One region of the Halothiobacillus diazotrophicus genome, then DNA from elsewhere that is predicted to be linked to it. Evidence: predicted binding sites of a transcription regulator. Region 1 holds the regulator's gene; each other region holds the start of a gene.

Evidence for each region. The regulator FliA, encoded in region 1, starts transcription of late flagellar genes. The targets are predictions, from matches to a motif close to GCTAAAGTTNNNNNNNNNNCNGCCGATA.
Region 2: A9404_RS03245 (methyl-accepting chemotaxis protein) is a predicted target of FliA. The motif match lies at 847-874, and genes of this name have one in related genera.
Region 3: flgK (flagellar hook-associated protein FlgK) is a predicted target of FliA. The motif match lies at 837-864, and genes of this name have one in related genera.

What each region holds. Positions count from the first base shown of each region.
Region 1 is NZ_CP016027.1:852,419-854,690, forward strand. It holds gene A9404_RS03795 (protein phosphatase CheZ) at 1-201, opposite strand, end outside; gene cheY (chemotaxis response regulator CheY) at 322-708, opposite strand; gene A9404_RS03805 (RNA polymerase sigma factor FliA) at 815-1,534, opposite strand; gene A9404_RS03810 (MinD/ParA family protein) at 1,535-2,272, opposite strand, start outside.
Region 2 is NZ_CP016027.1:711,914-714,185, reverse strand. It holds gene A9404_RS03250 (phytoene/squalene synthase family protein) at 1-737, opposite strand, end outside; gene A9404_RS03245 (methyl-accepting chemotaxis protein) at 946-2,127, shown strand.
Region 3 is NZ_CP016027.1:2,830,590-2,832,861, forward strand. It holds gene flgJ (flagellar assembly peptidoglycan hydrolase FlgJ) at 1-806, shown strand, start outside; gene flgK (flagellar hook-associated protein FlgK) at 908-2,272, shown strand, end outside.

The DNA of each region.
Region 1 (2,272 bases):
CAGACGCTCGTCTTCCGCAAAGGTCATGAGCGCCTCATGGACTTCGCGGGTCATTCGTCCGACTTCCTCGAACACGGTGCTTCGTTGATTCGCGGCCAACGCGGCAATGCAACGGCTGATTTCCGATTCGTCGTCAGCCTCCAGGGCAGCTACCAGCGCCTGGGCATTGGCTAGATTGGCGGCTCTTTGTGCGTTGTCCATTCAATTCGGTCCTGATTTCTTGATTGTTCTGGAGGTTACTGTGCCAATTATTTCTGGCTTTCGTTTGGCAGACGCTTTGCCCGAAATGAGGCAGACGGACAAGAGCGAGCAAATACGCCGCTAGGCGCTCGTCCGCTCGAAGATCTTGTCGATCTTTTCCTTGAGCGTCGGTCCGTTGAACGGCTTGACGACGTAGCCGTTCACGCCGGCCTGGGCCGCCATGATGATCTGCTCCCGCTTGGCTTCGGCAGTCACCATCAAAACCGGAAGGTGGGCTAACGCGGGATCGGCACGCACCGCCTTCAGCAGGTCGATACCAGTCATGCCGGGCATGTTCCAATCGGTCACGAGGAAATCGAAATTGCCCTGCTTGAGCATTGGCAATGCCGTTGCGCCATCATCGGCTTCCTCAATGTTTGTGAAGCCCAACTCCTTGAGGAGATTTTTGACGATCCGCCGCATGGTGGAGAAGTCGTCGACCACAAGGATTTTCATGTTCCGATCCATCTTTTTGCCTCTAATAATCGGTAATTAGCATGCTGCCCCGCAGCGGTTTAAAGTTGATTATCGGCCATCTGGGCCAATTGTTTAATTATATTGGTTAAGCCGTCGATCAACGCCAATCCTTCAATGAGGCTTTCAGACGAAGAATTGCCTTGTTCTGGATTTGGCAAACCCGTGATTCGGACACACCAATCACCGCACCGATCTCCTTCTGATTCATTTCTTCAACGTAATACAGCGACATGACGAGTCGCTCCCGTTCCGGCAAGGCCGCAATGTGCTCGGCCAGCGCCTCGTGAAAACGCTCATTGGTCAAATGGGTGTCGGGTTGATCCGAATGGTCCGGTACATCCAGCGTTTCATCCTGCTCGTCGCCCATGTGATCGAGGGGGGTCAGGCGTACCTGTATCGAATCGTTCAACGCGGAAAAATACTCGTCGAGGGTAATACCCAGAAGATCGCAGACCTCCTGGTCCTTGGCCTCTCGCCCTGTACTGGATTCGATTTCGTGAATGGCCGAAGCGATTTCCCGGTGGCGGCGATGTACCGAACGCGGTGCCCAGTCATTGCGTCGCACCTCATCGAGCATCGCCCCCCGAATCCGGATTCCGGCATAGGTTTCGAACGAGGCGCCCTGGCTTGCGTCGTAGAGACGGGCCGCCTCCAGCAAACCGATCATGCCTGCCTGGATCAGGTCCTCTGCCTGGATATGATCCGGCAGACGATTCATGAGGTGAAATGCGATGCGTTTGACCAGTTGCGCATGTTCCGCCACTACGGACTCGGCCCCGCCGGTGCGAACGTGGGTATACATGGCGCGAACGTTCATTTACAACACTTCCATATCGGGTTCGGATTGCTGGACCAGTCGCTCGATGAAGAACTGCAGATGCCCCGCTACGCCCTTGGGAGCAGGCCAGCGGCCGATCTGGTCGGCAATCTCGAAGAAGGCGCGGGACGAACGGGAACTGCTGAAGGTCTGAACGACGGTTTTCTGGCGCTGGATCGCGCGACGCAGATAGTCGTCGAACGGCACCGAGCCCAAATGGATCAAGGTGACGTCCAGGAACCGGCCGGCAGCCATATTCAGTTTTTCGAACAATCTTCGTCCTTCGCCCGCGTCCCGGACCATATTCGCCACCACCTGAAAACGCTGAACGCCATGATCGCGCGAAAGAACCTTGATCATGGCGTAGGCATCCGTGATGGAAGCTGGCTCATCGCAGACCACGACGATCACGTCGCTGGCGGCCTGCGAGAAACGAACCACAGAATCGGCAATGCCCGCCGCCGTGTCAACCACCATCACGTCCACCGGGCGCTGGAGGGCGCCGAAGGCGTGGATCAGGCCGGTGTTTTCGGCCGCGCTCAATTCCGCCATATGCTTGATGCCGCTCGCGGCAGGCAGGACACCAACGCCCTCGGGACCTTCAATCAGGATGTCGTCGAGACTGGCCTCGCCCGCCAGCACGTGGCTGAGGTTCTTGTGCGATTTCAGCCCCAGAAGGACATCGACGTTGCCAAGGCCAAGATCCGCATCCATCATGAGGACGCGCGCACCCCGCCG
Region 2 (2,272 bases), 140 kb from region 1:
GGGCGGCGGGTAATCGCGCGGAGTTCCTGAATGGCGTCCTGGTATTGTTTCTGGATATCGGCGAGTTCGTTCTGGAGGAGAGGGCCCAGATGATCTGCGGCATTCGGCCGGTGGAAATCCGCTTCGGATACGCCCGCTTTCGCCAGCTGTTCGGCGGGCAGATAAATGTGTCCCTGACGACTGTGCCGACCCAGATAGGTCAGGCGTTGCAGTCGATGATGCAGGGCACCGATAGACCGCAAGGCCGCATGCTGCGTTTCCGGAATTTGCAGAATACGGGCATAGGCTTCATGCATCGTTCCACCGGCGCCGTCCAGGTAGGCGAGGAGATCGCGCTGCGTTTCAAATCCTTGGTAATCCAACTCGATGACGGCCGCACCCAGGCGAAGCTCAACCAAGGGAATCAGCGCCATGCGGAGGTTTTCGTGCATGCAGGCGTGCAATGCCAGAAGTATCGGGTGTTCGGCTTGATCAAACGAGAGGGCCTGGTGCAGGGCCTGACGCCACCATTCGAGCTTGTGACGGGCCACCTGCGATTCGGATTGTGTACTCGTGATTTCGGCCAGCGTAAGGTCAAGGGCGCGCAGGGCGATGATGGCGCGACGATCCACATCCTTGAGAGGGACGCAGGCATAACGGAACCCACTGCCGATGGGCGTGGCAATTCGGCTGCATTCCTCGTCGATGTTTGCGGGAGGGGAGGCCGGATGGCTCAATGAAGCATTCATGCGCGCCATGATAGCAACCTGCGACACAAGTTGCGGCGCTTTCACGCTCAGGATGACGCACGCGGACTGCTGTGGGTCATGCCCGCTTGCCTGGGCTGGCTTTGCAATCGATCCTGGCGTTAAAGTATGCGCCGTCCATGACGATACCCTACCATGCCGCTAGGTTATCCCTGTTTATACTCTGGCCAGTCCTGTCCCAAGCAACTCGGAAGAATTCATGAAAAAACCCAGCATCCTGCGTCGTCTGAAATGGTCATTCATTGGCATGGGCGTTCTGATGGGGCTGATATTTCCGGTGTTTGCCAGCTTCTTCGTGACATTCCGAACGGGCATGCTGGAATGGTTCGTTTTGGGGTGCATCGTCTCCGGTATCACGGTCGGCGTCGTAAACTATTGGGTGACCCATGTCGTTATCCTGCGTCAGCTGATGAAGATCGCCTGTCTGGCGACCGCCGTCCGCCAGGGCGACCTGACTGGGAAATGCGATGTGGTGAGCGCCGATTCGGTGGGCGAGATATCCGATAGTGTCAATGGCATGATTCAGACCCTGCATGAGCAGATCGGCGACATCAATCGCGGGAGCGCTTCGCTCAACGAGGCATCCGAGATGTTGCATAACCTGATTGAGCAGGTTCTATCCGGTCAGCGTCGCGTCGAATCCCAACGGGGTCGGGTGATCAGTGAAGTAGACAACCTGTCCTCAAGCGGCACCGCTTTGGAAGCCGCACTGTCGCGCGTGAGCGATCAGGTCCGGGCCATGAAGAACCGCTCTGAACAGGGACAGGGGCAGATCGGTCGTAGCGTGGCGTCCATCCAAGAGGCGATCGGCCGCGTTGAGGAGTCGACGATGCATATACGTGCATTGGTTTCCGCCAAGGATGAGGTCGAGCGTATGGCGTTGACCATTGGTTCCGTGGCCGATCAGACCAATCTTCTTGCCTTGAATGCGGCGATCGAAGCCGCTCGTGCAGGAGAGCATGGACGTGGTTTCGCCGTTGTGGCCGAGGAGGTTCGTGCCCTGGCCAAGCGCAGCCGTGATGCGGCCGTCGAGATTGCCTCCGTGATGGATCGCCTGACCCGGGATGTCAATAATACCGATCGCGCCATGAGCGAGGTTGTCTCCTATTCCCAGCAGGCGGAGACGGCACTGAGCAGTGCCCAGAACGAATTGTCGGAAATCCTGTCTGCCACTGAGCAATCTCTGGCTGCGACCTATGATGTCGAAGCGGACAACATGCGCCATCAGCAGAGTATCGAACGGCTGCATACCGATCTGAGCGCGCTTGTCGACGTGATCGCATCGGGCGCCAAAAACCTGAACCTGGCGAAGAATGCCGTGGATTCCGTGCAGGAGGACAGCAAGCTGTTGGCGACCCTGGTTCATGGATTCCGCATCTGACGTGCTTCCCGATTCGGGTCATTCGATGAGCGCTCAGGGGGAATATGCTGCCAATCATGCGTCATTGCCGAATTGCATGGAATTCGGTCTACAATCAGAGAAACCCTTTCTGTCCGTATGCTTTTTAGTGCCCATCCCGGGCCGG
Region 3 (2,272 bases), 930 kb from region 1:
TGTCGCAGAAGATTGCGGCGCACGGCGGAATCGGCCTGGCAAGGATGATCGAGCAGCAGCTGCGACAGGATACCTCCAGCCAGGCGGCCATCCCTCAGGGCATGGCTTTTCCCTTGCACAATGCCAGCATCGCCAGCAGTCAGCCGGTGGATGCGCCGCCCCGCGCATTCAAGTTGCCGCCTCGGGACATGACGTTGCGCCCGTTCGCCCTGCACCGTCCGCCGACCGGCCCCGAAGCAACCGCTTCCGGCGATACGGCGCCCGGTTCGGGCGGTACGTCGGTCAATCCGATTTCGACCGCCCAGACGCCGAAGTACTGGGACTCGCCGGAGGCGTTCGTCGACGCGATCATGCCGCATGCACAGGCGGCCGCACGGAAATTGGGGGTTCCGGCCAAGGTGCTGGTGGCCCAGTCCGCCCTGGAAACGGGTTGGGGCAAGCACCTGCCTGTCGATGCGCAAGGCCGTCAGAATTACAATTTTTTCGGGATCAAGGCGGACCCCTCCTGGCAGGGCGCCCAGCAAACGGTGAATACGCTGGAATTCGAAGGCGGCGCCATGGTGACGCGCAAGGCGGCATTCCGGGCATACGACTCCATCGCGTCTTCCTTCAACGATTTCGTGCAGTTTCTGCAGGAAAATCCGCGCTACAGCCAGGCGTTGTCGAGCAAGGGGGATCCGGATGCCTTTGCGCGCGCCCTGCAAAAGGCGGGTTATGCCACGGATCCCCAGTATGCGGATAAACTGATTGCCATCATGCATTCGGGGCGGATCCCCGATGCGACGTCTGAGTCCGCCGCTTCCTGAATAAAATCAGTAGGCTTTTCGGTATCTGGTGCTAAAGTTTTCCAGAAATGAGCCGATAGCTCGAGTATCCCGCTAAAGAGGTTTTGGCCATGCCAGACTTGATGAGTAATTCCGTAACCGGCCTGCTGGCCATGCAGCAGGCCTTGGCCACGACCGGCCATAATGTGGCGAATGCCAATACGCCGGGTTATTCGCGCCAGAGAGTGAACCTGACGACGATGCCCCCGCAGTTTCAGCAAGGGAGCTATGTCGGCTCGGGTGTTCAGGTGGCTTCAATCACCCGGAGCTATGACCAGTTCATCACCAGTCAACTCAACAGTGCAACTTCGGAAAACAACCGCTTGAGCTTCCTGAAGGACTTCACGAGCCAAGCCACACAACTGCTCGGGGATACCAGCACCGGCATCGCGCAGCAGACGCAGGACTTTTTCAATGCGACGCAGGCCATCGCCAGCAATCCGACCGATCCCACCGCTCGGTCGGCCTTCCTGGGTTCGGCGCAGGCGTTGACCAACGAATTCAACCGGATCGACAGCCAGTTGCAGAACCTGGATTCGCAGATCGGTCAGCAGGCTTCGGACATCGGCCGTCAGATTAATACCTATGCCGGGCAGATTGCCTCGCTCAACGGGGAAATCAGCAAGGCGTTGGCAACCAACCCCAACGCGCCGCCCAATGATCTGATGGACCAGCGGGATCTGTTGATCAACAAGATCTCCGAGCAGATCAACGTGACGGCAAACAGCGATAATCAGGGCAATATCAACCTCACCCTGGCCAGTGGCCAGTCCCTCGTGTTGAACGACCATGCAACGACGGTTAGCGTTGGCAATCTGCCGTCGGGGTTGAACGTCACGCTGGGCGGTGCGGATATCACTTCCCGTGTGACCGGCGGTACGCTGGGGGGGATGCTGCAGGCTCAGAGCCAGTTGGTCACGCCCTTGCGCAATCAGCTGGGACGGGCGGCGCTGGTCCTGGCGGATCAGGTCAACCAGAATCAGACGGCGGGTGTGGATCTCAACGGCAATCCCGGCACCAATCTGTTTACGGATGTGTCGGGCTTCGCGCCGCAGACGACCGCACTGCCCACCAACCAGGGCACCGGATCGGCCGTCGGTACCTATACGGATCCGACGTTGTTGACGGGGCAGACCTATCAGGCGCGTTTCGACGGAGCTAACTGGCAGGTGCGCACGCAGCCTGATAATGGCGCGGCGCCTCTGACCGTTGCCTCTGGCGGCACCTTGAGTCTCCCCGGGATGAACGTCACCTTCTCAGGAGCACCGCAATCCGGAGACGTGTTGAACATTCTGCCGACCGTGGGTGCGGCCGGGAAAATCGGCGTGGTCCAGCAAAGCCCTTCGGGCGTGGCCGCTGCGGCTGCCGGACAGCCGGCCTATTCCCGCGACAATACGCAGATACAGGCGCTGTTCAATCTCGGTAGCACGACGCTGGTCGGACAAAGC